Regions from separate parts of the Siminovitchia sediminis genome, predicted to be linked through region 1. Evidence: a T-box and tRNA genes for the amino acid it is inferred to sense, from the RefSeq annotation. Region 1 holds a T-box; the other holds one or more tRNA genes.
The links. The T-box of region 1 lies ahead of leuS (leucine--tRNA ligase). A T-box ahead of a tRNA ligase gene usually reads a tRNA of that ligase, here a tRNA-Leu.
Positions count from the first base shown of each region.

Region 1 (15,165 bases):
GCAGACGCATTCGGAAGTACACCTCGCACCATTCAAAGGGATTTGAATGTGTTAGAATACAATGACCTGATTAGCAGCCCGCGTCGCGGGAAGTGGACAACAACCGATAAAAAAGTGAAAATTACGTCGTAGTTAGAAAAGCGGAAGCGCCTCGATCAGCCCCGACAAGCATAAGACGAGCACAGAAGAAGGCGTTCTTTGCCTTCAGCTGTGATTGGCTTATGACCTCGAGGGGCTAGGCGCCGGAGCTGGACAATAAGAAAAGCGCAAGACGGCTGCACAGGGGCGGCAAGGATGGGGGGCGAACCAAAGGAGGCATTCTCTTTGCCTTCATCGGGTAGACCGGAGCAACCTCGAGCCCCTGCCTTCTGAAGGCACATTCTGTGCGTCGTTAGACCATTAGAAAAGCGGAGGCGCCTCGAAGCCCCCGACTTTTATAAGCCAAGCCCCGGAGCAGGGATATGCCTTCTCCAGGGCTTTTCCTCTTTAGCGGTGTTCTGTTTTACTGCTTACATACGAATGGATCTGTTGGATTTCTTCTTCGGTCATTTCTCGATATTCTCCGGCCTCCAAAGTCTCATCCAGCATAATGGGCCCCATGGAGAGGCGTTTTAAATACAGCACCTTTTTTCCGACTGCTTCAAACATACGCTTAACTTGATGAAATTTACCTTCTGTAATCGTAATCTCAACATCAGAATAGATCCCAGATTTAATGATCTCCAGATTGGCAGGCTTGGTTTGATAGCCATCATTCAGAGTGACTCCCTTTTCGAATACCTTTCTATCCTCTTCCGTTACGGTTGAATTAATGACAGCAAAATAAGTTTTGGGAACTTCCTTTTGCGGTGAAAGCAGCTGATGCGCCGTTTGACCATCATTTGTCAAGATCAACAATCCTTCAGTATCTTTATCAAGACGTCCGACGGGAAACGGCTGAAAAATAACATCTTCTGGATCAAGCAGATCAATAACGGTTTGTTCTTGTATGTCTTCTGTCGCCGAAATGAATCCAGGCGGTTTGTTCATGATAAAATAAACAAATTCCTTATAATGGACTTCCTCGCCAAGAGCCAGCACGGTATCTTTTACAGGATCGACTTGAAACTTTCCGTCCTTGACCGATTCTCCGTTCACTGTGACTTTTCCGCTTCGTAATAGCTTTTTTACGTCTTTACGGCTTCCGTACCCCATATTGGCCAATAATTTATCAATTCTCAACGGATTTACCCCCAGATTATTTTTTGGAAAAATACCCAATTGGGCGATCGTCTATACGCTTTTTCCGTGTTTACATAGGCTATTGATGCAGGAATGAAAAGAATGGAGTGAAATATCATGGATTACAGACAACAGCCTCCAATGGGTACAGGAATGCAGCCAATGCCAACGGGGATGCAGCAGTTTCCGACGGGCATGCAGCCAACAGGCATGCAGCCAATGGATTTTCAACCTCAGACAGGACAGCAAGGCCAATTCTTTCCTGGATTCCCCGGCTTTCCGGGAGGCGGAGGCGGCAATATTAATAGAAGAATAGACCAGCTTGAACGGCAAGTGGATCGACTCAGAAACCAGTTTGAAAGATTGGACCGGCGAGTGTCAAGGATCGAAAGGCAATTGGGTTTCACCCGTCCAGAATATTATGACCTTCCATAAGTAACATGGGGGAAAAAGAGGCGCCGTTTGGGCAGCCTCTTTTTTCTTTTATTCCAACCGCAGCCTTTGTTTTATTTTTTGAACTCTGGAACCAAACAATCGATCTGCCAGGCCTGATTTCAGACCAAGATATCCATAGATTACTGCCCCTGCTCCAGCACATATGACGATGATGAGTATGGACTGAATCGTAGATTCCGGTGTCAGGAACCATAACAGGCCTTTGTATATCAGATACACCGGCACCGCCATCACCAGATTAAAAATCCCTATTAATATAGTCCTTCTGTACACAAGCTTTAATGGATAGCGTGCAAATTTTTTGATGACTATAAAGTTAATGAAAATCGCTGTCCCATATCCTAATGCTGTGGCGTATACTGCTCCCTCCGCAGCAAACAATCGGATCAATGGGATATTTACAGCCAATTTGACCAGCAGCCCTGTTAGAAGGCTCAGCATCGTAAATCGCTGCTCATTGATTCCTTGAAGAATAGCAGCGGTAACTGAGTATAATGCAAACAAAATAGCAACAGGTGCGTAAGCGCGCAATACTTGAGCTCCATACTCGTCGTATTCATAAAACATGGTGTACATGGGCTCTGCCAAAAGCGACAAGCCGATGGCCGCCGGCATCGTAATAAAGAGCAGTACTTGAAAAGTTTGGTCCAATTGGCGAAACATCTGTCTTCTGTCATTTTTCACAAAAGATTCTGTGACTAGAGGGACAATGGTCAAGGCGAAAGCAGTTGCCAATGAAACAGGAATAATAACAAGCTTGTGTGTAGTCATATTTAATATTCCAAGAGCATCGAGTGCTCCTGACGCATTTCCGGCTGCTGCCATCGCACGTGTGAACGTGATTTGGTCAATAAATTGATACAAGGGATTCGCAATGCCAACCATAACAAATGGAAAAGCATACATAAGGATTTCCTTATACATATTTGGCAATGAGACATCCATGGAACGCCGGTCGTGCTGCAAAAGCTCATCCAATCCCGGCTTGCGTTTCTTCCAATACCATAAAAGAACGGCAAAACTGGACAAACCGCCGATAAAGGCCGCAAATGTGGCAACACTGATGGCGGTTACCATACTTCCTTTTAATACATATAAAACGATAAAAGCTCCTGACAGCAAAAAGATAATCCTTGCCAGCTGTTCTACAACCGTTGATACTGCTGAAGGCCCCATAGACTGGTGTCCTTGAAAGAATCCCCTCATCAAACTCATGACCGGAATAATTAATAAGGCGAAACTGACAGCCCTGATGACCGCTGCTACATCTTCCGTTGAATATTCGGATTCAGCGCCTTTTAATACAATTTCAGCCAGCCACGGCGCCAGCCCGTACATAGCGAGAAAGGAAACAACCCCTGTTCCCAGCATGACATAAATGCCCGAGCGAAATAACTTGCGCCCAACCGCATATTCTTCCAGTGCATTATATTTCGCAATATATTTTGATACAGCAAGCGGGACACCCGCCGTCGCAATACTGATAAAGATCGTATAAGGCACATAACCGAACGTATAAAGCGCAGCCTGATCAGCCCCGCCGATGATTTTATAAAAAGGAATGACATAGAGAAGGCCAAGCACTTTGGATAAAATTGTGCCCAGCGTTAATATAAAAGTTCCTCGAATTAATTTAGATGACATTCAGCATCTGACTCTCCGTTATTTTGATTTATGTAAGTAATCCATTCTATCCCCTGTTCTAGTTTACAGTGATCGACTCGTTTTGACAATGAGACACCTCTTGTGATTTGCTTTTGGTTAATCAGCCATTTACAATAAAAAGATTGAAATGGAAAATGAAGGTGATGATTGATATTGACATATGATGTAATTGTAATTGGCGGAGGACCTTCCGGGTTAATGGCCTCTATTGCAGCAGCCGAACAACACGCACAGGTGCTTTTAATCGATAAAGGCGATAAGCTTGGCAGAAAGCTGGCAATTTCCGGCGGAGGAAGATGCAATGTAACCAACCGGCTGCCTATTGAAGAAATCATCCGTCATATCCCTGGCAACGGCCGCTTTTTGTACGGGCCCTTCTCCATTTTTAATAACGAAGATATTATCCGCTTTTTCGAAAATCTTGGAATTCAGCTGAAAGAAGAAGACCACGGCCGCATGTTTCCGGTTTCCAACCGGGCACAATCCGTTGTCGATGCCTTATTGGATTATATGAAAAGGCTCGGGGTCGAGATCCGTATCCATTGTTCGGTGGAAGATGTTCTTTATGACAATGGAAAAACTGCAGGCGTTCTGCTGAAAACAGGAGAGACAATAAAAAGCCGGGCTGTCGTTGTGGCTGTCGGCGGAAAATCTGTTCCACAGACGGGTTCGACAGGGGATGGCTATCCATGGGCGCAAAAAGCCGGCCATACCGTAACCGAACTTTTTCCGACAGAGGTCCCGCTTACTTCTGATGAATCTTTTATTATAGAAAAGACGCTGCAGGGACTTTCTTTAAGGGATGTTGCACTAAGTGTCCTCAACCCCAAAGGAAAACCGCTTATTACCCATCAAATGGACATGATTTTTACCCATTTCGGTATTTCAGGACCGGCTGTTTTGCGATGCAGCCAATTTGTTGTTAAGGCCAAGAAAAAATGGGAATTAGCTAAAGTGGTCATGAACCTTGATGCACTTCCGGCCATCAATCAGGAGGAACTTTTTCAAAAGCTGGTCAAGCTGGCAAAGGACGAGCCCAAAAAGGCGCTCAAAAATGCCTGGAAAGGCCTGCTTCCGGAACGGTACCTGCTATTCCTGCTGGAACAAAGCCACCTGGACCCCTCGGCTCCATGCACAACTGTTTCATCCGAGAAAATTAAAAACTTCACACAGGTATGCAAACAATTCAGATTTACCGTAAATGGAACGCTGCCTCTTGAAAAAGCCTTTGTGACCGGCGGAGGTGTCTCTATAAAAGAAATCGAACCAAAAACGATGGCCTCCAAGAAAATGCCGGGGCTCTATTTTTGCGGAGAAATACTGGATATTTATGGATACACTGGAGGTTATAATATTACAGCGGCACTTGTAACAGGACGCCTGGCAGGAGTAAACAGCGCTATGTACAGCCAGGAAAAATAAAAGGGCTCCGTGCGTTGGAGCCCTTATTTTATATACATAACCATAGCGCTGAAACAGTAAATTTGTTCGTCCGTCCCTTCGCGAAGGGCAGCGATGTTATATTTTATATCCACCACTTGCTTTTGTTCCAGCCCGCCGATGAATTGATTGATTTCTTCTTCTAAGTCTTTTTCATGTTCACAATCAAACAGCTTTACCTGCAGCATGGCACCCACCTCTCCGTTTTTAACCACAGTATAGACGGGCAGAAAAGATTTTATACAATTGAGAATTTTTCATTTCCTATTGTTTCGGCTTGGTTTCGCCGTTCCAGTCGTCCATACCGCCCACCATGTTCACTGCCTTATATCCATGGGCTGTGAGATATTCGCAAACTCTATGGCTTCGGCCGCCGGCTTTGCAAATAATAATATATTCAGTCTCCTTATTGAATTGATCGAGGTGCCCAGGAATGTCCCCCATACGAATATGAACAGCCTCGGGAATCATTCCTTCCCTCACCTCCTCATTCTCACGTACATCTATTAAGAAAAGTGTCTCACCGTTTGCCAGCTTGGTCTTGACCTCATCGGCTTTAATTGTTTTAACCTCCATTATTGATCACCTTTCATTAAAATTACTTACTCATTATAACAAAGCTTACTGAATCATCATAGAAATTATGCAGCGGAACCAAAGTTTGCATTTACCGCCAATCAGCTTGTATGGACTCAACTTGCCGACGAACCTAATGGATAGGCAATCGGAGGCAGCAAACTTCTTTGAAAAAGCCATATTGGCAGTGAAGGACTGTCCCAGCTAATAGAAAACGGCCGTCATCAATTGTGATGACGACCGAAAGTACAGCCTTTTAGTTTGCTACCACATTTACAAGTTTTCCTGGTACTGCAATGACTTTACGAACCGTTTTTCCTTCAATAACGGATTGGATTTTTTCATCTTTCAACGCAAGTTCTTCCAATTCTGCTTTACCGGCTTCACGGGATACGACCAGCTTGGAACGAACTTTCCCATTCACCTGAACGACAATTTCCACCTCGTCTGCGACAAGCTTGGATTCGTCGTAAACAGGCCAAGATTCATACGTAATTGTTTCATGATGGCCCAGCTTTTCCCATAATTCTTCAGCAATATGAGGAGCAATGGGGGACAACATTTTAACAAATCCTTCCATATATTCCTTAGGAAGTACGTCCGTTTTATAAGCTTCATTGATAAAGACCATTAATTGCGAAATGGCCGTATTGAAATGCATCGCTTCATAGTCTTCTGTTACTTTCTTGACCGTTTGGTGATAGACCTTTTCAAGGTCACCGCCTGTCACCTCTTTGACTTTACTGCTCAGGTTTCCGTCATCGGCAACAAGCAAGCGCCAGACTCGATCAAGGAAACGCCGTGCTCCGTCCAAGCCTGTTGTGGACCATGCAGCTGAAGCTTCAGGCGGCCCCATAAACATTTCATATAAACGGAGCGTATCTGCCCCATGGCTTTCTACGATATCATCCGGATTGACGACATTTCCTTTGGACTTACTCATTTTTTCATGATTTTCCCCAAGAATCATTCCCTGGTTAAACAGTTTTTGGAACGGCTCTTTCGTTGGGACAACGCCGATATCATATAAAAATTTATGCCAGAAGCGGGCATAGAGTAAGTGAAGTACGGCATGCTCAGCACCGCCGATATAAATATCAATCGGCAGCCATTCCTTCAATAACTTTTTATCTGCGAGCTCTTTTCTGTTATGCGGATCAATAAATCGTAAGTAATACCAGCAGCTTCCCGCCCACTGCGGCATTGTATTCGTTTCACGGCGTCCTTTTCTCCCGGTTTCCGGATCTTCCACGTGCAGCCAGTCTGTAATATTGGCAAGTGGAGATTCTCCTGTACCTGAAGGCTTGATCTCATCCGTTTCAGGCAATAGTACCGGAAGCTGGTCCTCTGGAACAGCAGACATCGTTCCATCTTCCCAATGAATGATTGGAATCGGCTCTCCCCAATATCGCTGGCGGCTGAACAGCCAGTCACGGAGCCGGTAAGTAATCTTCTTCGTACCGCAGCTTTCTTTTTCAAGCCATTCAATCATCGCAGAAATGGCGTCATCCTTGTTCATCCCATCTAAAAACCCTGAATTTACATGAGGGCCGTCTCCAGTATAGGCTTCTTCATTGACATTGCCGCCAGCCACTACTTCTCTGATTTCTAGGCCAAACTTTTTCGCAAATTCATAGTCGCGCTCATCGTGTGCAGGAACTGCCATGATGGCCCCTGAACCATAACTCATCAACACATAATCCGCAATCCAAATTGGAATCCTTTCACCATTTACCGGATTGATGGCATAAGCCCCTGTAAACACCCCTGTCTTCTCTTTCGCAAGGTCTGTTCTTTCCAGGTCGCTTTTTGACTTGATTTGATCAATATAGGCCTGAACATCCGACTTTTGTTCAGGAGAAGTAATTTTTTCAACTAATGGATGTTCCGGAGCAAGGACAGCATACGTCGCTCCAAACAATGTGTCAGGGCGGGTTGTAAAGACATCAAACGATTCCGGGTGCCCATCGATGGCAAAAGTAACTTCCGCACCCTCAGAACGGCCGATCCAATTTCTTTGCATTTCCTTGATACTCTCCGGCCAATCAAGGTCTTCCAGGTCTTCCAATAGACGGTCTGCATATTTCGTTATTCTTAAAATCCACTGTTTCATGGGGCGGCGTTCCACAGGATGTCCGCCACGCTCACTCTTTCCATCAATGACTTCCTCATTTGCCAGTACCGTTCCCAATGCCGGGCACCAGTTCACAGGGACTTCATCAACGTACGCAAGACCATGCTCAAACAATTTTAAAAAGATCCATTGCGTCCATTTGTAGTATTCAGGATCTGTTGTATTGATCTCCTTGTCCCAATCATATGAAAAACCGAGAGATTTTATTTGGCGGCGGAACGTTTCAATATTATGTGCAGTAAATTCAGCAGGATCGTTTCCGGTATCGATAGCGTACTGCTCTGCCGGCAAACCAAATGCATCCCATCCCATCGGATGAAGTACATTATATCCCTGCATGCGTTTCATGCGAGCTAGAATATCGGATGCCGTATATCCTTTGGGATGCCCGACGTGAAGCCCGGCTCCCGACGGATACGGAAACATATCCAGCGCATAGAATTTTTCTTTCTGTTCATCATCTGTCGTTTTAAATGTTTTATTTTCTTCCCAATAGTGCTGCCATTTTTTTTCTACTTCCTTATGGCTGTAACCCATGAAAATGCCTCCTGACTTGTTCAATTAAAAAAACCCCCATCCCCAAATAAATCCTGGGACGAGAGGTTGTTGTCTCCCGCGGTACCACCCAAATTAGTGAAAAGGCCACTCGCTTCTTGATCTTTAACGCAGAAAACGGCAAGCATTACAAGAATACTGCCGATAGCGGCAAGCTTCCTTCACACCTGCAGAATAAAAGGGGAGTTCATGATGGTCCCGGCCGGCTCCCACCATCCGCCGGCTCTCTGAAAACAGGATGACACCATTACTGGTCCTTTTTAACCGTTAGTATATATAAGTCCTTTATTCCCCATTGTAGACAATTTTAGACATGTTTTCAAGATGATATCAACCAGAAAGTCTTAAGCCTGTTTTAAAACAAAACAGCCTGCAGAGACATCTCCTGTTCTCTGCAGGCTGATCTAACTTAGTGCCATGTGCTGTAGATCGGTCTGTCATGGTCCAAAAGAATCATTTTGTTTTGAAGCTGTTGTACCTTAAGGCGAACCCGGTGAAGCTGTTCCCTTTGCTGCGCATTGGCACTGTCGGCCATTTTTTGAATCTGTTGGGTCATGGACTCCAGCTCATGCAAAGCATCACTATATTCCACGTCATGATAGTGCTCTTGCCGTCTCCCTTGCTCGTACTGCTCCTCGGCATATAAAATGGCCGATTCACATTTATTGATAAAAGAATCAATGGACTCCCGTGTTGTCAAAACATCCTCCCCTTTTCCTATGGCTTGGCGTTACACCTGCCATTTATAGTTTGTACTCTCTTCTGTACAGTTATGATACAATTTCTTGTAGAAAAAGAAGGAGGTCAACCGTTATGAACATTGAAGGGGTACTTTCGCATGCCCGTTCCCTGATGCAGAGGGTAGTCAGACCCGGCGGAAACGCCATTGACGGGACTGTCGGCAACGGAAACGATACCTTGTTCCTCGCCAAGCTTGTCGGGAAAAACGGCCGTGTATTTGGTTTTGATATCCAGCAGCAGGCCATCCAAAATACCACTTCGCTTCTGGAGGAAAACGGCGTTGCTGACAGGGTGACCTTGTTTCAGAGAGGCCATGAAACTCTCACGGAGTCCCTGCCTCAAGAGACACACGGCAAAATCAGTGGAGCCATGTTCAATCTCGGCTATTTGCCGGGCGGTGACAAAACGGTTGTCACTCAACCTGAAACAACGATTGCTGCCATCACTCAACTGTTGTCTGTGTTAGAAAAAGGAGGCGTTCTGTGTCTTGTCATCTATCCCGGCCATGAAGAGGGGGCCCTTGAACGCGATCACGTGTTAGCTTTTGCTAAAGATTTGGACCAATCCAAAGTCCATGTCCTCCAATATGGTTTTATTAACCAAAAAAATAATCCGCCATTTTTATTGGCATTTGAAAAAAAATAATTCCAACTCCGCTACCCAGCAGGCACCTGTTTTTGGTGATTGGTTTTCACGCAAGGGTTTTTGGCAAAAGCCCCTTGCGTGAAATATAGAACTTCGGGAAGGCACGTTAGAGGCGCAGAACATCCAGGTGTTACACAAGTCTATCCGCTTTCCAATGGTATGACAGGTTTCCAATGAATGACTGGCAAACAAACAGACTTCTGGCAGATAGGATTTGTTTAAGGAGTCCTCTGTACATATTATGATTTAACGGGAGCAGAGACCCACTTTTCCGATCCGGCAAACATTCGTTGAAATGCCCGGTAGGCTCGTCCGTTCCAATAAAAGAAATAACTGATGAGTCCGCCGCGTTTGATCAATTTTTTGGCGATTGCCCTCACATCGGCCTGTTCCATTACTTTCCGGTCGGAAAGATATATACCGAGCAGCCCTCGGTGGATCAGCTGATGAAACCTCCCGTCCGGCAGATTATTTGTATGACGATCAGCCTCTTCCATGAAATGAATGAAACGGTTAAGCATTTCTTCATTATTTTTATAGTAAAAGCAGAAATTTAAATCCCCGCCTTCACGATCCTCTTCCTGATCAATGAAGTAATCAAGCAAAATGTGAAGCCCCTGTATGTAAGGAAAATAACCTTCACGAATAGTCCTTGCATGCTTTTCCTCCATATCACCTCTGAATCCGTAGGAAACAAGGCAAAATATCCCGAGTGTGGAGCCGGAGCATGCTGAAAATTCATGCCACTCCATTTTGGGAAGAATCCGTTCATGCTGTTTAAACCATTTTTCGAGACGTTCCTCGCGCTCTTCGATGGATACGTGCTTATGTACTTGCAAATCACAATAATACTTGCAAAGCTCAAGTAAAAAGGGCTTGATCACCTCATAGTCCGGTACTTTTTCCAAAACGGCCTGGCACGTTCTTTTTAATTCTGCCAGATACCCTGCATCCTCCCGTTCTTCTCTATAACGATAATAATCACGCTCAGGCGCGCCAAGGGTCAAGGCATCTGCCATGGATTCGTGCAAAGCAGCAAAATCCTTTGGGTCCATGGAAGTGCTTCGGTCGCATAAGTTATCTAGATAATCGCTGATCGTTTGATAGGCCACTATGAATGTTATGGCTTCTCTTTGATGTTCTAAAGCGGTGAGAGCCATGATGGCTCCTCCTTCGCAATGAAAGGTTTTATCACGGATACTTGCAAGGGCCTGCTGCCTGAGCTCTTTATCGGGAATAGCGGATGCCCTTTCTTTCCAATAGGACAACTCTTGATGAACTGCAGGCAGAACTTCCTTGTATACTTTATTCATGAGTGATAGGGGATGGGTTGGCAACACGAGAAACATCACCTTGCTTTAGTTGATCTAACAGCCGAACCTGCAGGTCTGTGAAATTTTTGGCATAGTCGAAAATTACGTATCTTTCCGGCTCGTTGAATATCTCATGATAACATGCCGGCCATTCCTTATAAAGTTTCTCGGATAGAGGCAGCCCATTAAACCATCTTTGGACATCGGCTTTCTGGACAATTTTGTCATCCCCGCCCTGCATAACTAAAAGAGGTATATCTGGAAAGTTTGAAATGTTAGCGAAAGCATCTTTCATCGCTTTCAATAATTCCCGATACCAGCGGATAGATACTTTAGTCACGTACAGACTGTCATTCAGAGCCCGGTCTTTCTCATCCGCATTACGCGTGGCCAGATGGATATCCAATTGACTTTCCACTTTCAGCTCCGGAGCAATCCAATTTAAACCGACGGACAATGCATTGACGGGCATGGGCGGATAATGGACGAGCCCAAGGCAGGGAGAGGATAAAACAACTCCCGCAATATTTTCATTTTCTTCCTGAAGAAGGCGGATAACGGTCAAGCCGCCCATACTATGTCCCAGGAGGAAAACGGGCAATCCATACTCTTCTGCTTCTCGGAGCCACTTTTTTACTTCCACCACATATTCTTTGAATGAATCAATGTGCCCTCTGTGAGATCTTGTAGTCAACCCCTGACCGGGCAAGTCTCCTATGACAACGTGATATCCGTTTAAAACCCACATTTCACGGAGCCACTTGTATCTGCCCTGGTGTTCCATGGCCCCGTGTACAATGACCATCACACCCTTGGCCTTCCCTGCTGCTTCCCACCTCCGCATATCTATAACTCCCCTTCTTATTTCATTTCTCTATTTATTTTACCCTTTTTTCACCCTGGAAATCTTGCCTGGAGGCGGAAAAACTTCATTTTCAAACCATTCGACATATTCCGGGGCGTGCCAGGCACCTGTCGAATGAGGAGTGACAACAACTTGCCGAAAGCGCTATGATAGGTTTAAACGATTTGGCTGAAAGGGTGTATAGGGTGTCTGTGTATTCTTATAAAGGGAAAATTCCACAAATCCCTTCTTCTGTTTTTGTTGGAGATTATTCGACCATTACAGGCGATGTGATGATTGGAGAACAGTCCAGCATTTGGTTTAACTGCACGATCAGAGGAGATGTTGCTCCGACCATTATCGGAAAGAAGGTGAACATTCAAGATAATTCTGTTCTGCATCAAAGTCCGGGTAACCCGCTGATTATTGAGGATGAAGTGACCATTGGGCATCAAGTCATACTGCATAGTGCCATCATTCGGAAAAAAGCCCTGATTGGAATGGGGTCAATTATTTTGGATAATGCCGAAATTGGGGAAGGAGCCTTTATCGGTGCCGGCAGCCTTGTACCCCAGGGAAAAATCATTCCGCCTCATACAGTAGCTTTCGGGCGCCCGGCAAAAGTAATCCGTGAAGTCAATGAACATGATCGTTCAGAAATGGAGCGTATCTCCAGGGAATATGCCGAAAGAGGCCGATACTATCAAAATTTGCAAAAACAAAATAAGCGATTGAAACAGTAAAATTTTTACCATTCGAGCCGATGTTAACCATAAGAGATTTATTTTAAAAAAGGAGATCATCTTATGAATGCATGGCTGATCATTGGGATTGCCCTTTTGATAGTGCTTGTCCTCATTTTATTTAGAAATAGAAGCAGTTCGTTCAAGTCTTTATTATCCTTTTGGATGGCTGCTTTCATTTTTACTATGGTTTTATACAATACAAGTACTGATTCAGATCATGAGGTTGCCTCTGCTTTACAAGAGGTGAACCGAACAAGTGAATTTCAGCTGATCGAAATTAAGGACAAAGTACTTCTTGATCTTCCTGTCGTTCATCAACTGCCGGAACTGCCGCGCGGCTGTGAAGTGACATCACTTGCCATGCTGCTGGAAAGTGCAGGGACGAGTGTTGACAAAATGGAACTCGCCGAGAAAGTAAAAAAAGATTCTTCTCCATATGTTGTGAAAGATGGCAAGGTCTACTTCGGCAACCCTCATCATGGGTTTGTCGGTGATATGTACAACTTCGATAATCCCGGTCTCGGTGTTTATCATGGCCCCATTATGGAGCTTGGAGAAACTTATTTATCCGGAAGAATGGTCAATTTAACCGGAGAATCTTTTGAAGAGCTAAAAGTTCCGCTTTCTGACGGAAGGCCTGTATGGGTGATCATCAACGCAGAATATCGCGAACTGCCGGATTCATATTTTGAAGTTTGGGAAACGGCAAGCGGTCCGGTGAAAATTACAAAGAAAGAGCATTCCGTGCTGATTACCGGCTATGACCAGAATTACGTTTATTTCAATGACCCTTTAACAGGAAAGAAAAATAAAAAAGCACCCATCAATGACTTTAAAAAGTCATGGGTGCAAATGGGCAGCCAGGCCCTCACTTATACTCAGGAGTGAGCCGCGGCTGCCATTTCTTGTTCAAAATCATACCGATCTTCTACAAAGACAGCATGCCATACCATGAATACCAGCACTGTCCAAATTTTACGGCTATAATCCATTTTGCCTTGGCAATGATCCTCCAATAGATTTAACACATATTCCTTATGGATTAAATGATCGGTATCGCTTGTTTTAATCATGTCCTTCGCCCAATCATACATTTCGTTTTTCAGCCAGTGGCGGATCGGAACGGGAAATCCGAGCTTTTTCCGATTCAACACATGGTCAGGAACAATGCCTTCTGCTGCTTTCCTTAAGACATATTTCGTTGTCCCTTCAGCTGTTTTTAAGCTTGTTGGAATTGTTGATGCAACTTCAAACACTTTCGTATCAAGGAAAGGAACTCTAAGCTCGAGCGAGTGGGCCATTGTCATCCGGTCAGCTTTAAGTAAAATATCCCCTCGCATCCATGTATGGATATCAATATACTGCATCCGCTCAACAGGGGCATAGCCTTTCGTTTCTGCATAAAGAGGTTTGGTCACATCAAGATAATGGACATCCCGATGATAATGATTTAACAGTTCTTTCTTTTCCTCTTCCTCAAACATTTTAGCGTTACCGATGTATCTTTGCTCAAGAGGTGTCACTCCGCGTTCAATAAAACTTTTCCCTTTCACTCCCTCAGGAAGAGTTTTGGCCAGTCCCCGCAGCAATGCTTTGCCGACTTGAGGAATTTTATTGAACATTTCAAGAGACTGCGGTTCTCTGTAAATATTATAACCGCCAAAAAGCTCATCTGCTCCTTCACCGGACAATACAACTGTTACATGCTTTCTAGCTTCTCTGGCTACAAAATAAAGTGGGACGCAGGCAGGATCAGCCAATGGATCATCTGCATGCCACATGATTTTTGGTAGTTCTTTCATATATTCTTCCGGACTGATGACGTAACTGATATTTTCCACGCCCAGCCTGTCAGCCGTCTCTTTTGCAACATCAATTTCACTAAACCCTTCACGCTCAAAACCAACGGAAAATGTTTTGATTTTCGGGTGAAATTGTTTGGCAATAGAAACAATGATTGACGAATCGATTCCTCCTGACAGAAATGAACCGACCGGAACATCGCTTCGCATATGAAAGTTAACCGAATCGAATAAGACCTCTCTAATTTCTTTGATAAAATCTTCTTCTGTCTTATGAACATCCGGTTTGAAGCTTGCTCTCCAATAACGCTGAATCTGAATGGGCTCACCAGGCTTCTGAGTAAAATAATGGCCAGGCTCCAGCTTCTTGATATGCCGGGTCATTGTTTCCGGCTCGGGAACAAATTGGTAGGTCATATACTGCTGGAGAGCTTCTGTATTGAGCTCTTTTTTATCTAAAGCAAGTAAAATACTTTTCTTCTCGGAAGCAAATAAGGTCCTGTCTTTTTCTTCAATATAAAAGAAGGGCTTTATGCCGAATGGATCTCTGGCACCAAATAATTCTTTTTTCTCTTTATCCCAAATTAAGAAGGCAAACATGCCTCTCAATTTCTTTACCGCTTCTTCCTTCAGCTCGCTATATAAAGCAACGATTACCTCTGTGTCTGAACCTGTTACAAACACCAGTCCTTTTTTCTCAAGTTCTTCACGGAGCTCTACAAAGTTATAGACTTCTCCATTGAAAATAATCCAGTAACGCTCATTTTCAAATGAAAGAGGCTGGCTGCCGCTTTCAATGTCAATGATGCTGAGTCTTCTAAATCCAAATTGGACATGCTCATCTTGATAATACCCTTTATCATCTGGACCGCGGTGAGTAATAATATTGTTCATTTCCATCAATAACTTCTCATTTGTTTTTGCCTCATCTGTTGGATGATGATGCATACAACCGATAAAACCGCACATTTATGTGTTCACCTACTCTAATAAGGATTCAAACTATTTAAAAGGCATAACTGCACAC
Region 1 covers NZ_JBHUEO010000019.1:44,758-59,922, reverse strand. Annotated here, with positions in the region: gene ACFSCZ_RS08575 (DeoR family transcriptional regulator) at 1-132, shown strand, start outside; gene ACFSCZ_RS08570 (pseudouridine synthase) at 487-1,221, opposite strand; gene ACFSCZ_RS08565 (hypothetical protein) at 1,339-1,656, shown strand; gene ACFSCZ_RS08560 (putative polysaccharide biosynthesis protein) at 1,705-3,321, opposite strand; gene ACFSCZ_RS08555 (BaiN/RdsA family NAD(P)/FAD-dependent oxidoreductase) at 3,496-4,764, shown strand; gene ACFSCZ_RS08550 (sporulation protein Cse60) at 4,788-4,970, opposite strand; gene ACFSCZ_RS08545 (rhodanese-like domain-containing protein) at 5,047-5,361, opposite strand; gene leuS (leucine--tRNA ligase) at 5,615-8,029, opposite strand; T-box leader at 8,081-8,319, opposite strand; gene ACFSCZ_RS08535 (YtzC family protein) at 8,457-8,747, opposite strand; gene mnmM (tRNA 5-(aminomethyl)-2-thiouridylate-methyltransferase MnmM) at 8,861-9,433, shown strand; gene ACFSCZ_RS08525 (tetraprenyl-beta-curcumene synthase family protein) at 9,673-10,782, opposite strand; gene ACFSCZ_RS08520 (alpha/beta hydrolase) at 10,739-11,590, opposite strand; gene ACFSCZ_RS08515 (gamma carbonic anhydrase) at 11,797-12,333, shown strand; gene ACFSCZ_RS08510 (C39 family peptidase) at 12,397-13,224, shown strand; gene asnB (asparagine synthase (glutamine-hydrolyzing)) at 13,215-15,107, opposite strand.

Region 2 (15,165 bases), on a different contig from region 1:
TAAAAAAGCTTGAAGAGCGCGGCACACGTATTTCTTGTAGTTAATTAGGGGGAGGTTCTTTGTCAACGACAGTCGTACTTGCAATCATTATATTTGTGGCTACTCTGGTGCTTGTCATTTGGCAGCCAATGGGATTAAACATTGGCTGGTCTGCGTCAGGCGGGGCCATCATTGCATTATTGGCGGGGGTAGTGGGGTTTGGGGATGTCATAAAAGTTATTGACATTACATGGAATGCCACATTGTCATTTGTTGCCATTATCCTGATATCTTTAATATTAGATGAAATTGGGATGTTTGAGTGGGCAGCCTTACATATGGCACGGGCCGCAAAAGGGAACGGTGTCAAAATGTTTGTCTATATCAGCGTTTTAGGTGCTGTGGTCGCTGCTTTATTTGCGAATGATGGCGCAGCTCTCATTCTTACGCCGATTGTTCTCGCCATGGTTCGAAACTTGAATTTTAAGGAACAAATGATTTTCCCTTTTATTATGGCAAGCGGATTTATTGCCGATACTACTTCCCTTCCATTTATTGTCAGCAACCTTGTCAATATCGTATCAGCAGATTTCTTTGGAATCGGATTCCTGGAATATGCCTCAAGAATGATGATTCCAAACTTGTTTTCTCTAATGGCAACTATTTCGGTTTTATTCATTTATTTTAGAAAGAGTATTCCTGAACAATATGACTTCACCAAATTACAGGAGCCGAAAGAAGCCATCCGAGATGAGAGAATGTTTCTTCTATCCTGGTATGTCCTTGCATTGTTGGTCATCGGATATTTTACCAGTGAACAGATGAACTTGCCTGTATCTGTCATTGCAGGACTGATTGCGTTGTTTTTTATCATTATGGCCAGACGCAGTTCGGCTGTAAATACAAAAAGTGTCATCAAAGGAGCCCCCTGGAATATTGTTGTATTCTCCATCGGGATGTATGTGGTGGTCTACGGACTGGGGAATGCAGGGCTTACATCTGCACTGGCAAGTGTGATCCAAGCAGTGTCACAGCAAGGTTTATTTGTCACGACGGTTGTTATGGGATTCATTGCTGCTTTTCTGTCATCCATGATGAATAACATGCCTACTGTGATGATTGATGCTTTGGCCATTGCTGAAACAGACACTTCCGGTGTGCTCCGGGAAGCACTGATTTATGCAAATGTTGTCGGGTCAGATCTGGGGCCAAAAATTACTCCCATTGGTTCATTGGCCACTTTAGTATGGCTCCATGTGTTATCTCAAAAGGGAGTAAACATTTCTTGGGGCACTTATTTTAAAACTGGGATTGTATTAACCATCCCCATTCTGTTTATTACTTTACTGGGACTGTATGTTACACTGCTGATCTTATAAAAGGAGCGATTCGATGGCTAAGAAAACCCTTTATTTTTTATGCACGGGTAATTCGTGCCGCAGTCAAATGGCTGAAGGCTGGGCAAAAAAAATTCTTGGAGATGAATGGGAAGTCAGAAGTGCCGGAATTGAAGCCCACGGATTGAATCCGAATGCTGTAAAAGCCATGCAGGAAGTTGGAATCGATATTACGGAGCAACAATCAGAGCTAATTGATACGGAGTATTTGAATCAAGCTACAATGGTTGTTACTTTATGCGGCGATGCCAAAGACCGCTGCCCGGTTACACCGCCGCATGTAAGGCGTGAACATTGGGGTTTTGAAGATCCGGCAAAAGCAGCTGGAACAGAAGAGGAAGTGTGGAACATATTTCAGAAGGTCCGTGATGAAATCCGCGAACGAATTGAGCGTTTTGCCGCAACGGGTAAATAAAGTAACTAACAAACTTGTGGAAGTGCGGACATTCCCACCCCGGCTTTGCGAAAACAGCAGGCCGGGGTTTTTGCTTGGGATGAAACCAGACTGTCATTCAACTGGTTTGATCTGACGGGCTTTCCCACGCTGTCAAGCATGAAAGGATTAGGGCACTTTATTATTTATTACTTAAATAATGAAACATTTTATTTACAAAATACTGATGATTTGTTAAGTTATCCAATATACCAATCATCCTACAAATTTGGAGAGGAATCATTATGTTAAAGAAAACGAACCGGATTTCTTTGGTTGAGCAGGTTGCCTTACAAATAGAAGAGCAGATTAGCGCCGGGTATTGGAAGGTCGGAGAGAAGCTGCCGCCTGAATTGGAATTAATGGAAACGTTTGCCGTCAGCCGAAATACAGTAAGAGAGGCCATACGGGCCCTAGTTTATGCCGGCCTTTTAGAGACAAGGCAGGGGAGCGGTACAGTAGTACGCTCCAATAATTCATTTGCTACAGCTTTACAAAAGTATTTTAAAAAATCAAATATCATTGAAACGCTTGAAGTACGCGCGGGTCTGGAAAGAGAGGCAGCGAGACTTGCTGCCATGAGAAGGACTCAAGAAGATTTGGCGGATATCCAGGCATGTATAGAGAAGTGTTTGGATGCAGCAAAAAGTAACGACAATAAAAGATTTGCGGAGGCGGACCTCCAATTTCACAAACGAATCGTAAAAGCAGCTGGAAACAAGGTACTTAGCGACTTATATGAGCATTTAAATGAACTCATATACCATTCCATTGATGATTTTATTACGAGTACGGAGCTGTCGGATATAAAGTTTGTTCATCATGATCTGTTCGAAGCGATCCGAAAGAAGGATATGGCCGGAGCAGCGGCTAGTGTGGAAAGTTATATTGATTCCTTTAAAAAGAGATTGGAAGACTTATCGGAGGGATAACATTGGTGAAAAATACAACACTGGATTACCAATCGAAGCAGGTTGGGACATGGGGACTATTCATAGGGATTATTTTAATCGGTGCCAACCTGAGAGCACCACTGACATCAGTGGGGTCCCTTCTTCCGTTCATACGTGATGATGTTGGAATCAGTAACACACTGGCCGGATTGATCACTACATTGCCACTTCTGGCCTTTGCTTTTTTATCGCCGCTCGCACCAAAAATCGCCAGCCGGATTGGAATGGAATGGACAGTCTTTTGGTCTCTCTTTTTGTTAACCATGGGAATGGTCGTCCGTTCATACTTTGGCACGGCTGCTTTGTTTGCCGGAACAGTTTTCATTGGTCTGGCTATCGCTATCGGAAATGTTTTAATTCCTGGGATGATTAAAAAGAATTTTCCGTACAGGATTGGCCTTGTTACTGGAATGTATGCGGTGATCATGAATTTTTTTGCTGCCTTGGCTTCAGGGATCAGTGTTCCGGTCTCTTTTGTTTTTGGCATAGGATGGAAAGGGGCTTTGGCTTTTTGGACTATTCTTTCAATCCTGGCAATGGTTATCTGGATACCCCAAATTCGCAGACGGTCACAAAACACTAGGGCTAAACAAGTGGCTTTTAAGAAAAGTAATAGTTTATTGAAGTCTCCTTTGGCCTGGCATATCACACTGTATATGGGGGCACAATCACTCATGTTTTATACCGCATCAACCTGGGTGCCGGTGATTTTACAAAGTTACGGATACAGTTCCAGCTCGGCAGGCTGGATGCTATCCCTCATGCAGTTTACTGTCGTTCCTTTCACTTTTCTAATACCTGTGATGGCGGAGAAAATGGGAAGTCAAAGAGCTCTAAGTGTTAGCACGGGTGTACTGTTTTTCTTAGGAAGCGGAGGCTTGTTTTTGGGACATCATTTTCTCATACCCATATCTGTCATCTTCATCGGCATAGCGTCCGGTTCTGCATTCAGCCTCTCCATGATGTTTTTCAGCTTGCGTGCTTCCAGCGGCCAACAAGCCGCAGAAATTTCCGGTATGGCGCAGTCAGTCGGCTATTTACTGGCCGCTTTTGGACCTGTCTTATTTGGTGCTTTATATGATGTCACAAATGCATGGACCATCCCTCTGGCCGGTTTGCTTGTATTGTCTTGCTTTATCATCTTTTTTGGCAATGAGGCGGGAAAGAATAGGCTGCTAGATGATGAGCACCGGCCTTTAGCGGAGCAAGTCGGTGTCAATTAAAGCTTCACTTCAGTGTGTTTCATTTCCTGATATCCTGTTACTTTATTTTCACTTATGAGTGAAAAAAGTATTGGAGTGTATCACAGGCATTCCAGCCGTTACGAAGTTTCAGACAAGGGCTTTTTATGCCAGCTTATATTATATAATAAAGAAACAAGGAGCTGACTGTTTAGCTCCTTGTTTCTATACAATTTAAATTGGCCCTACATCGTCTTTATTTCAGTTCTGTTCCAGAACCGCCTTTTGGCAAGTGCCTCAAGATATTGAGATTCGAAGTCACCATCTGCAGCAAAGATGACGCCGTCCAGATTGCCGTCCATTGGTTTTACCATATATTTTTCTGCCCCTTCAGCAATGCCGATGGGCTTGAGGTGCATATATTGCATGTGTACAAAGTCCGAAATGTGATGGTCGAACTTGGCTTGGTTTATCGACTTGCCGCCGACGACATAGATGGAATCATACAGGGCCGGGTTGACGGTCACGAAACTTTTAGTGACGTCAAGTTTCGTTCCGTTGCTGCTCTCAACCTGACCGAGTTTTTCGGATATGATATCGACGAAGCTGTCATTTTTCACTAAGGTATTCAAAACCTGCACCACATCCTCATTAAAGCCGTTTCCGATTAAAACAGCGACACGCTGGGTGGCAGCACTGTGCGGTGAATTCAGCTGACTGAGTGAGGGATAGCTCCGCTCTTCTTGGACATGGCTGCTCTGAGGCGGTAGAACACCGATGTTTTCCGAAATGGCTGCAGCCATTTCCTGATCTACATTCGCCCACATTTCTACATTTTTCTGGCGGATTTCTTTGCTTTTGACACTTCCCAAATGGAAACTGAATGACTCAATTAAGTCTAACTTTTCAGCGGGAGAAAGACTATTCCAGAATATTCGCGCTTGCGAGAAGTAATCAAAGAAAGAGTCGCTTGGCCGCTCACGAGTTACTTGCCCTTCTAATTTTTCCGGATAATGAGTGTATCCGTTTTCCTGAGGAGGCGTCTCCATGGGCGTGTTTTCTGCTGTATGGTTGTTATGGTAATGAACCTGGTCGGTATCAATCCTATGCCGCTGGTAACTGTCGCGATAATTGTAATTCCTCTCCGTTATCGGCCGGTTAACGGGAATGTCCTCTATATTTGCAGAGTGCTGACGGTACAATTCTGTATCCCGATAAGCGAATGAACGGCCTTGAAGGACAGGGTCATTTGTAAATTCAATCCCCGGAACAAGATTGGCCGGATTAAATGCCGATTGCTCATTTTCCGCAAAAAAGTTATCCATTAAACGGTTCAACGTCAATTTACCTATGATTTTGACCGGAATCTCTTCCTGTGGCCAAAGTTTAGTATCGTCCAGAATATCAAAATCATATTTCATTTCGTCTTCAACTGGAATCAGCTGTACACCAAGTTCATATTCTGGATAGGCACCATTTTGGATAGCCTGTATCATATCACGTCGGTGAAAATCGGGGTCGAATCCGCCAATGATATTTGCTTCATCAAGCAAAAGGGAATGGACTCCGAGTTTGGGTTTCCAAACAAACCTGACAAAGGTTGACTTCCCGTCCTTATTAATCAGCCGAAATGTATTGATTGGATACCCTTCCATCATACGCCAGCTTCTGGGACGGCCTCTCATTGACATGAGCCACATGACCATATGAGCGGACTCCTGATTACTTACAACGTAATCCCAAAAGTTGTCGTGTGCCACAGTTGCCTGCGGTACATCCGTCTTTGGATCGGGTTTTGCCGCATGCGTTACATCCATGAATTTCATGGCATCTGCAAGGATAAAGACAGGAAATTGCAGCGACAATGAATCATAGTTTCCTTCTTCCGTATAAAACTTTACTGCAAAACCCCGTATGTCAACCGCAGTATCTTTGGAACCCCGATTTCCGATGAAGTTTGAAAAGCGGACGAACACCGGTGTCTTCCTTCCAGGCTCCTGTAGGAAATGGGCGACCGTGTAGTCTTTCATCGATTCCGTAAGTTCAAATTCGCCATATACGCCAAATCCGCGGGCATGTACCACTTTTTCGGGAATTCGTTCCCGGTTGAAGTGTGACTGCTTTTTATAGAAATGATAATCCTGAAACAATAACGGACCGCGTTTTCCTGCACGAAGCGACCACTCATCATCCGGTACCTTTGTACCATTCTCATCTGTCATTTTTTTGCCGGGGCCTGTATTTTGTCTTCTGTACGCTTCCAATTGCTCATCTTTTTTGTCCATCGGTTTATCACCCTTGTTGCTTTGATCCATCGTATCACCCTTTTCTTTCTAATCATCTTGCAGAAAATAAATCAGCTGTCCAGGTTCGTTTCCCTTCTTCCCGATTAATGGGACTGGCAAACTCTCTGTTTTTTCCTCGCAGGTTGGGAAAAAATCAGAAGGTTATCACAAACTTGAGACCAAAGGGCGGCAACCCGATAACAGACAACAAAGAGTTCATACAGGGGTGCTGTTTTAGTTAGTACAATGCTGTCAGCGTTTTGTCGGATCACTATATACAAGCCGGGGGTATTTTTTATAACTGAACTCTCTTTTTATGTGGTTAAGCTTTTTATTTGTATACTATAGGGGGGTATGGTAAATTAAAAGTACAAAAAATAAGGAAGTGGTACATTTGGATAAATTTTTACATGATCACCCAAGTACACCTCGAACGAAAGACGAAAAGCAGGCGATTATAAATCGTTTAAAACGAATAGAAGGCCAAGTCCGTGGAATACAAAAAATGGTAGAAGAGGACCGGTACTGTATGGATATTTTAGTTCAGCTCAGTGCGATTCAATCGGCTTTAAAGCAGGTCGGTTATACCGTAACTGAAAGGCATATGAAACACTGTGTAAGTGACGCAGTCAAATCGGGCGAAGGTACTGAAACGATCGAAGAATTAATGAGAGTACTTAAACAAATTTCAAAGTAAGGGGGAAGGCTGCAATGAGCGATACAATCCATACAACCATCGGGGTAACAGGAATGACATGTGCTGCCTGCTCCAATCGTGTTGAAAAAGTGTTAAATAAAATGGATGGGGTGGAGGCACAGGTTAACTTAACGACAGAAAAAGCAACGGTACGTTACGATCCTAACAAAACCTCCCTGGATGCCATTACGCAAAAAATAGAGAATATCGGGTATGGTGTTCTGACTGAAAAGGCCGAGCTTGATGTATTTAGTATGACTTGTGCAGCCTGCTCCAACCGGATTGAAAAGGTGTTGAACAAGCAAGATGGAGTGAAACTCGCAACTGTTAACTTGACGACGGAAAGTGCGTTGGTAGAATACAATCCGGCAATAACGGATGAAAAAGCTTTAATTGGAAAAATTCAAAGTATTGGCTATGACGCAAAGCCAAAAGCAGAAGCTGAAGAAAAACAAACTTATAAAGAAAAAGAGCTGGGCCGCCTAAAGAAAAAGCTGATCATTTCAGTCTTATTATCATTTCCCCTATTGGTTACCATGCTGGATCATTTATTTGGCCTAAGTTTACCCGGTGTTTTCATTAATCCGTGGTTCCAGTTTGTTTTGGCAACTCCTGTTCAATTTATCATCGGATGGCAGTTTTACGTTGGGGCCTATAAGAATTTACGGAATGGCGGAGCCAATATGGATGTGTTAGTCGCTATGGGAACCAGTGCGGCGTACTTTTACAGCTTGTATGAAGCTTTCCGAACGCTTGGTAATCCGGACTATATGCCACATTTATATTTTGAAACGAGCGCAGTCTTGATTACATTGATTTTGTTTGGGAAATATTTGGAAGCCAGGGCTAAAAGTCAAACAACCAATGCATTATCTGAATTGCTCAGTCTACAAGCGAAAGAAGCCCGTGTTATCCGTAACGGTGAAGAAATGATGGTCCCTGTGGAAGAAGTTGTTGCCGGAGACCGTTTAATCGTAAAACCAGGTGAAAAAATACCTGTGGACGGTATTGTTGTAAAGGGAAGAACCTCTGTTGATGAGTCTATGTTAACCGGAGAATCCATCCCGATTGAAAAAGGCAGCGGACAGAAAGTCATCGGATCTACGATCAATAAAAATGGCTCTATTGAAATGGAAGCGACAAAAGTAGGAAAGGATACCGCTCTTTCTTCCATTATAAAAGTAGTCGAAGAAGCACAAGGATCTAAAGCGCCTATCCAAAGGCTGGCTGACGTCATATCAGGCTATTTTGTTCCGATTGTCATCGGTATTGCAATCCTTACTTTTGTCATCTGGATTGTCTTTGTCCAGCCGGGACAAATGGAACCTGCACTCGTTGCAGCCATTGCTGTCCTGGTGATTGCCTGTCCATGTGCGCTGGGACTGGCCACACCGACATCTATCATGGTTGGCACAGGAAAAGCGGCCGAAAGCGGAATTTTATTTAAAGGCGGTGAACACTTAGAGCGTACTCATGAAGTAAATACTGTAATTTTGGATAAAACAGGAACCATCACAAAAGGAAAACCGGAAGTAATGAATTTTTCGGGTGATGAAGAAACCCTACAGCTATTGGCCAGCGCAGAAAAAGGGTCTGAACATCCGCTGGCAGAAGCCATTGTGGCATACGCAACAGAAAAAGGGTTGGACTTTTTGGATGTTGAAGACTTCCATGCCGTACCCGGGCATGGGATCGAGGCGAAGATTTCTGAAAGATGGATTCTTGCAGGAAACCGCAAGTTAATGAAAGACCATCAAATTGATGTTGGAGATGCTGAACAAGTGATGGTTGAATATGAAACAAACGGAAAAACAGCCATGCTGATTGCCATTGACGGCCAGTATCGCGGAATCGTCGCGGTGGCAGATTCGATTAAAGAAACGGCTCCCGAGGCGATTAAACAGCTGAAAGCATTGGGAATTCATGTGGTCATGTTAACAGGAGATAACGAAAGAACCGCTCAGGCGATTGCGAAACAAGTGGGCATCGATCAGGTCATTGCCCAAGTCCTTCCTGAAGAAAAAGCAGATAAAGTAAAGGAACTTCAATTAAAAGGCAAGAAAGTAGCTATGGTGGGGGATGGGGTGAACGATGCACCGGCATTAGTGACGGCAGATGTCGGAATTGCCATTGGAACAGGAACCGAAGTAGCCATAGAAGCGGCAGATGTCACAATTCTTGGGGGCGAATTGCTCCTCATACCAAAAGCAATAAATATCAGCCACGCAACGATCCGAAATATTCGTCAAAATCTTTTCTGGGCATTCGGATACAATACAGCCGGTATTCCGGTTGCAGCTTTAGGATTTCTCGCACCGTGGATTGCCGGAGCAGCTATGGCATTAAGTTCAGTAAGTGTTGTTTCTAACTCGCTTCGATTGAAACGAGTGAAATTATAAAAAGAAGGATGATAAGGAGGTGAAAAAGTATGGAAAGGAAAACTTTAGATGTACAAGGCATGTCTTGCGGACATTGCAAAGCATCAGTAGAGGGAGCATTGAAAAAATTGGATGGCGTAAAAGCGGCGGAAGTGAACTTGGAAGCCGGAAAAGTAGATGTTACGTATGATGAATCAAAAGTTACAGTGGATGCTTTGAAAGAAGCCATTGAAGATCAAGGATACGATGTGGCATAATGATAAAAAAGCTGATTCTCCTTATGAGGGAATCAGCTTTTTTGCCTCTCATCAACAAACTTAATAACTGTTTTATTTTAAAAAACATGGTAAAATATGTTTAGGATTATCGGGATTGGGGTAAAAGAAATCGAGGCTTTTCGTTTAGTATTTTCTGCCTGCGGGTTGATCTTATTTAGGCGATTTTCTGCTGCATCAGGGCACTTCTGTTGGCAGGCTTGGCTGATGGGACTTTCCGTTGTCTGGGAGCAAGACCGAGGCGTTCTGTGCACCCGAAGGGTCCATCCTAATGATCCTAATCCCGGTTGGATTAATGCTGCTTTATTATTTTTACATCAAGCACTTTATTTTTTGTTTCTTGTTTACGTAACAACTTTAGTCTTATATACGATGATCCGTGTGTTAATGAGCCGCTATTTTTCTATATCATCTTTGATTCCGGCATGACCGTAAACAAGTATTCTATGAATTCGCGGTGACAGAAGGAATCACTCGCTTATTTTCAATATAAAAAAGCAACGCATAAAAAATTATACGTTGCTTTTTGCCGTTATTTTCATCATGTGTTCAAACATTTGTGGTCTTCCAAACTTGGCCCTCTGCCAAGCCGAAATGCAATCGGAATGCCGTGAGTGGGAGTCGAACCCACACGCCCTCTCGGACACTAGAACCTGAATCTAGCGCGTCTGCCTTTCCGCCACCACGGCAAAAAACTTACTCCGCTATTATAGCACAATGCTCAAAAAAATATAAGGATTTTTTTAAAAGTTTTTTAATAGATTCTTTCAGATGAACTGAGCGAAAAAGGTTGAAAAATATCCTAACGCCAAGGTGAAGAAACGACATAATATTCAAACAAAAGAACGTAAAATAGGGATTTAATGAGAAGCAAAACAGGCTTTTCCGGGTACATGGTTATTGGCTGTACAGCGAAAAGGCTTGTTTGGTTTGCGTTCTCTCATGATGATGACATTTTAGGGGGAATGTGGTCATGGGGGATAGTTATCCCAGTCGCAGCGAATATCAAAAAAATAAGAAAGATGGTCAAAGAAGAACAACCATCGTAAGTAAGCTGGCCATTCGTACAATCTTGTTTCTTATGATTTGCGGCCTTTTGTTAACAGGAATATTCGGTTTTACCGCAATGTCGTATGTAAAATCAGCACCCAAATTAAACCCGGAACTTCTTGGCTCTCCGCAGTCTTCGACCATTTATGATATGAATAATAAGAAAGTAATGGATGTGGCAGGAGAGGAATATCGGAAAATTGTACCTTTGGAAGACATTCCGAAGACGGTGCAAAATGCCTTCCTTGCTGTCGAGGATGCGCGGTTTTGGGAACATCAAGGAATTGATATGAAACGTGTAGCAGGCGCTGTTGCAGCAAATATCACAGAAGGTTTTGGGGCTGAAGGAGCCAGCACGATTACGCAGCAGCTTGTCAAAATTTCTTTTTTAACGCCTGAAAAAACAATGGAGCGGAAAGTGCAGGAAGCATACCTGGCTCTTAAGTTGGAGAGAAAGTACAGCAAAAAAGAAATATTGGAGATGTATTTGAACAAAGTTTATTTTGGAGAAGGGGCCTATGGTGTCGGAACAGCAGCAGAGGTGTACTTTGGAAAATCAGTAAAGGACTTGACGGTCAGTGAAGCAGCTTTACTGGCAGGATTACCTCAAAGGCCGAGCGGATACAACCCGTTTGAATATCCGGATCTTGCTGAAAAGCGAAGAAATACAGTTCTGGCATTAATGCAAAAAAATGGTTGGATTACGGAAAAGGAAAGAATAGAAGCTTCATCGATACCGGTAAAGGAAATGCTTACAGAGAAAAAACGTAAGCATACATATAACAGCTTTACAGATCGGGTGATAGAAGAGCTGAAGGAAAAAGGTTTTGATGAAGATGCACTGTACACACAAGGGTTGAAAATTTATACGACGCTTGATCCCAAAGCGCAGAAATTGACGGAAAAAGTTTTGAAAACAGACGAATATATTAACTATCCGGATGATCAATTCCGGGCGGGTGTTGTCCTTCTGGATACGCAGACAGGTGAAGTTCGGGCCATCGGGGGCAGCCGTGAGAAAGAAGAGAGTGTACAAAGAGGGTTTAATTATGCCACACACATTAAGCGCCAGCCTGGCTCGACAGCCAAGCCGATTATGGCATATGGACCGGTTATTGAAAAGCTGAAGTGGTCCACTTACGAGCAAATTAAAGATGAACCCATCGAATTGAACGGAAAGGTCTTTAAAAACTGGAATAATAAATTTCATGGCAATGTCTCCATGAGAACCGCTTTGCAATGGTCGTATAATATACCTGCAATTAAAGCAATGCAGGCAGCAGGAGAAAAAGAGGCTCAACATTTTGCTGCTGCGCTCGGTCTACACTTGGATGAAGTTTTTCCATCCTACGCCATCGGAGGATTTGAATATGGGGTTTCTCCTTTAGAATTGGCTGGTGCCTATGCAGCGTTTGGAAATAATGGAGTGTTTCATGAACCGCACACCGTAAGAAAAATCGTTTATCCGAACGGGAAGGAGAAAAACCTTCAGCCTGAACCTGTTCAGGCGATGAGTGATTACACAGCTTATATGATCACGGATATGCTCAAAACCGTTGTCAGATCAGGAACCGGTGAGATGGCCAACATCCCTGGCCTTCCAGTGGCCGGAAAGACAGGGACCAATGAGCTGCCCGACCATATTCATGGAAATGGAGTAACAGATGCCTGGTTTGCCGGATATACAACTCGCTACACTGCTGCTGTATGGACGGGATATGATGAGATCACGCAGGACAGCTTTGTACAAATGAAAGATTCTCATAATGCCAAATTGATATTTAAAGCCGTTATGTCTGAAATGTCAAAAGGTAAAGAGACTCCTGATTTTAAAATGCCTTCCTCCGTTGAAAAGGTGACAGTCGGGAATCAGGTTGAATTGTTTGTCAAAGGGACGAAGCCGATAAAGCCGGCGATTTCCGATAACCCGAAAAAAACCGAAGAAAAGGAACCAGTCATAAAGGATAAGGATGAAGAGGCAGGCGAGGAGGATGACAAAGAAGAAGAGGAAAAGCAGGAGCCAGTGAAAGAACCGGTGAAAGATTCTGAGAAAAAATCTGAGAAAGCGCCGGAGAAAAAACCTGCAGACGGAAATAGAGGGGATCAGCAAACACCAGAAAACCCCCAGCCTAAACCTAATAACCCGCCGAAGGAAAGTCCCGTGCAAAAGGATCCCAAGCCGCCTGCTGACAAGGAAGTACCGCCCGGAAATCCCGGCAATGACCAAGGCGGGCAGGGGAATAACAAAGCTCCAGTTCCCGAGCCGCCTCCTGCAACTGGAGGGGAAGGGCGTAAAGAACAGGGGAATGAAGGGCAGAAATCACAACCGCAGAAAGAAAGCCCGAATCAGGGGTAAGGTTCAGGAAAATAGGAACTGGCTGAGAGTAGCCGGTTCTTTTTTTATTTCCTGCCAATTATCTTTTTTTATTAATACACTTACAATGTAACCATATAGGCGTGTTAGGAGGATGGTTTGTGAAGTTATGGATGGATCTTATATTTTTATGTGTTTTAGGTTATTTCTTTTATAGGTTTATTCAAGTTTTAATAAAAATGAAACAGAAAGTGATTCTGCCGGCGAGTACTGAAGAGTTGGCAATGATTCGGAGGCATCCCGAAAAACCAGTGGAGGTTCCAACATATTCTAAGCAGAAAGCCGGCATTATACTAAGCGTTATAATGCTTATATTCGTGGCTGGTATGTTTATCGCTGGGGTGTTTGTTCAACCTTTTAATTGGTCATTTTATTTGCTTGTTTTTCTTCCTCTGACTTATTCTCACGATTTATTGAACATGTTTGCAATCATTCCTGATGGCCTGCTGTGCGGCAGCAGATTCATTTCGTGGAAGGACATCAAATCCTATGAGTTTGTTCCCATTGACCGAAACCATAAATATTATGGTTATTCAAGAGCAGTAAACGACGGCTATGAGTTAAAATTGAAAACAAGGGGATTTCCCGTTAGTTGCATGATAACGACTGATGAAATGAAAGAGAACCTTGCAGATGTATTGAATAAACACAAAACTCAGCAGGTTAACAGAAACAGTGAACAATCGCTGTAAAAAAGGGAAAAGCTGTCCAGAAAGAACTCTGGACAGCTGTATAACTAGTAACCGTCGGTTTCCCGGCTTTTCTTCACTGCATCTTCCACTGCTTTGTTCGCGTCTATGGAGCCTTGGCCAAATTTAGTCTGGCCTGTTTCTCGGCCTAGAACTTCATTTTTCTCCATATTTTCTAACTCTTTCATTTTCATTTCAATGCCTTCCTTCACCCGGCGCCCATAGTCTTCATCAGCTTGGGTAAAGTGCTCAATCATGGCGTCTTGAATACGTTTATCGCATACCGCAAGCGCATCGGACAAGTTTTTGATCAGTTCCTCACGCTCCCATTCTTCAAACGCACGGTATGTTTCACCCGCTTGTCCGTAATTATTTGGACGGTCAATCGGTGCGCTCACAGCAGCTGCGTTATATTCAGGCTGGTGCGGTAAACGGTCATCCTTGCCTGTTTCCTTATACCCTCCGAGCATGGACGGTTCATAGTTAATATGGGGATTCTTTTCCACTTCTTCTCTCGTACGAAAGTCCATCTGTCCCCTTTGCTGGTTCGATCGGACAGGAACTTTTGGAGCGTTTACAGGCAATTGCAGGTAGTTAGGACCTACACGATAGCGTTGTGTATCGGAATAAGAGAACGTCCGGCCCTGCAGCATTTTGTCATCAGAAAAGTCCATTCCGTCGACAAGCACCCCGGTACCAAAGGCTGCCTGCTCAATTTCAGCATGGAAATCTACAGGATTGCGGTTTAGAACCATGCGGCCCACAGGGAGCCACGGAAACTTGTCTTCCGGCCAAAGTTTTGTATTATCAAGCGGATCAAAGTCCAGTTCAGGATGATAGCCATCCTCCATAATCTGGACAAACAGCTCCCATTCCGGGTATTCTCCGCGTTCAATCGCCTCATATAAATCTTGTGTCGCATGCCCCACGTTTTTGGCTTGAATCTTTTCTGCTTCTTCCTGTGTCAGATTACGAATCCCTTGCTTTGGTTCCCAGTGATATTTGACCAGTACAGCTTCACCTTTGTCATTTACCCATTTATACGTATTGACACCGGATCCTTGCATATGCCGGTATGTAGCAGGGATTCCCCACGGAGAGAACAGAAATGTAATCATGTGTGTTGCCTCGGGTGAACGGGACACGAAATCAAACATGCGCTGAGGATGTGGCACGTTCGAAGCCGGATCAGGTTTAAACGCATGGATCATATCTGGAAACTTCATTGCATCACGGACAAAAAAGATTTTTAAATTATTCCCGACAAGATCCCAGTTTCCGTCTTCGGTATACATCTTTACTGCAAAACCGCGCGGGTCCCGTGCGGTTTCCGGTGAATCTTTCGCTCCTGCTACTGTAGAAAAACGAACCATGACCGGGGTTTTCTTCCCGGCTCCAGAAAACACTTTTGCCCGCGTATACTTTTCTACTGGCTCATCTCCCACTTTTCCGTATGTCTCAAAATATCCGAAGG
Region 2 covers NZ_JBHUEO010000062.1:16,408-31,572, reverse strand. Annotated here, with positions in the region: gene ACFSCZ_RS15830 (ArsR/SmtB family transcription factor) at 1-44, shown strand, start outside; gene ACFSCZ_RS15825 (arsenic transporter) at 60-1,358, shown strand; gene arsC (arsenate reductase (thioredoxin)) at 1,372-1,791, shown strand; gene ACFSCZ_RS15815 (FadR/GntR family transcriptional regulator) at 2,055-2,741, shown strand; gene ACFSCZ_RS15810 (CynX/NimT family MFS transporter) at 2,744-3,985, shown strand; gene ACFSCZ_RS15805 (catalase) at 4,189-6,258, opposite strand; gene ACFSCZ_RS15800 (metal-sensing transcriptional repressor) at 6,623-6,925, shown strand; gene ACFSCZ_RS15795 (heavy metal translocating P-type ATPase) at 6,940-9,324, shown strand; gene copZ (copper chaperone CopZ) at 9,354-9,560, shown strand; tRNA gene ACFSCZ_RS15785 (tRNA-Leu) at 10,185-10,267, opposite strand; gene ACFSCZ_RS15780 (transglycosylase domain-containing protein) at 10,552-12,984, shown strand; gene ACFSCZ_RS15775 (hypothetical protein) at 13,104-13,694, shown strand; gene ACFSCZ_RS15770 (catalase) at 13,739-15,165, opposite strand, start outside.
Region 2: it has a tRNA-Leu gene. The T-box ahead of leuS (leucine--tRNA ligase) is inferred to sense a tRNA for this amino acid. The anticodon was not compared.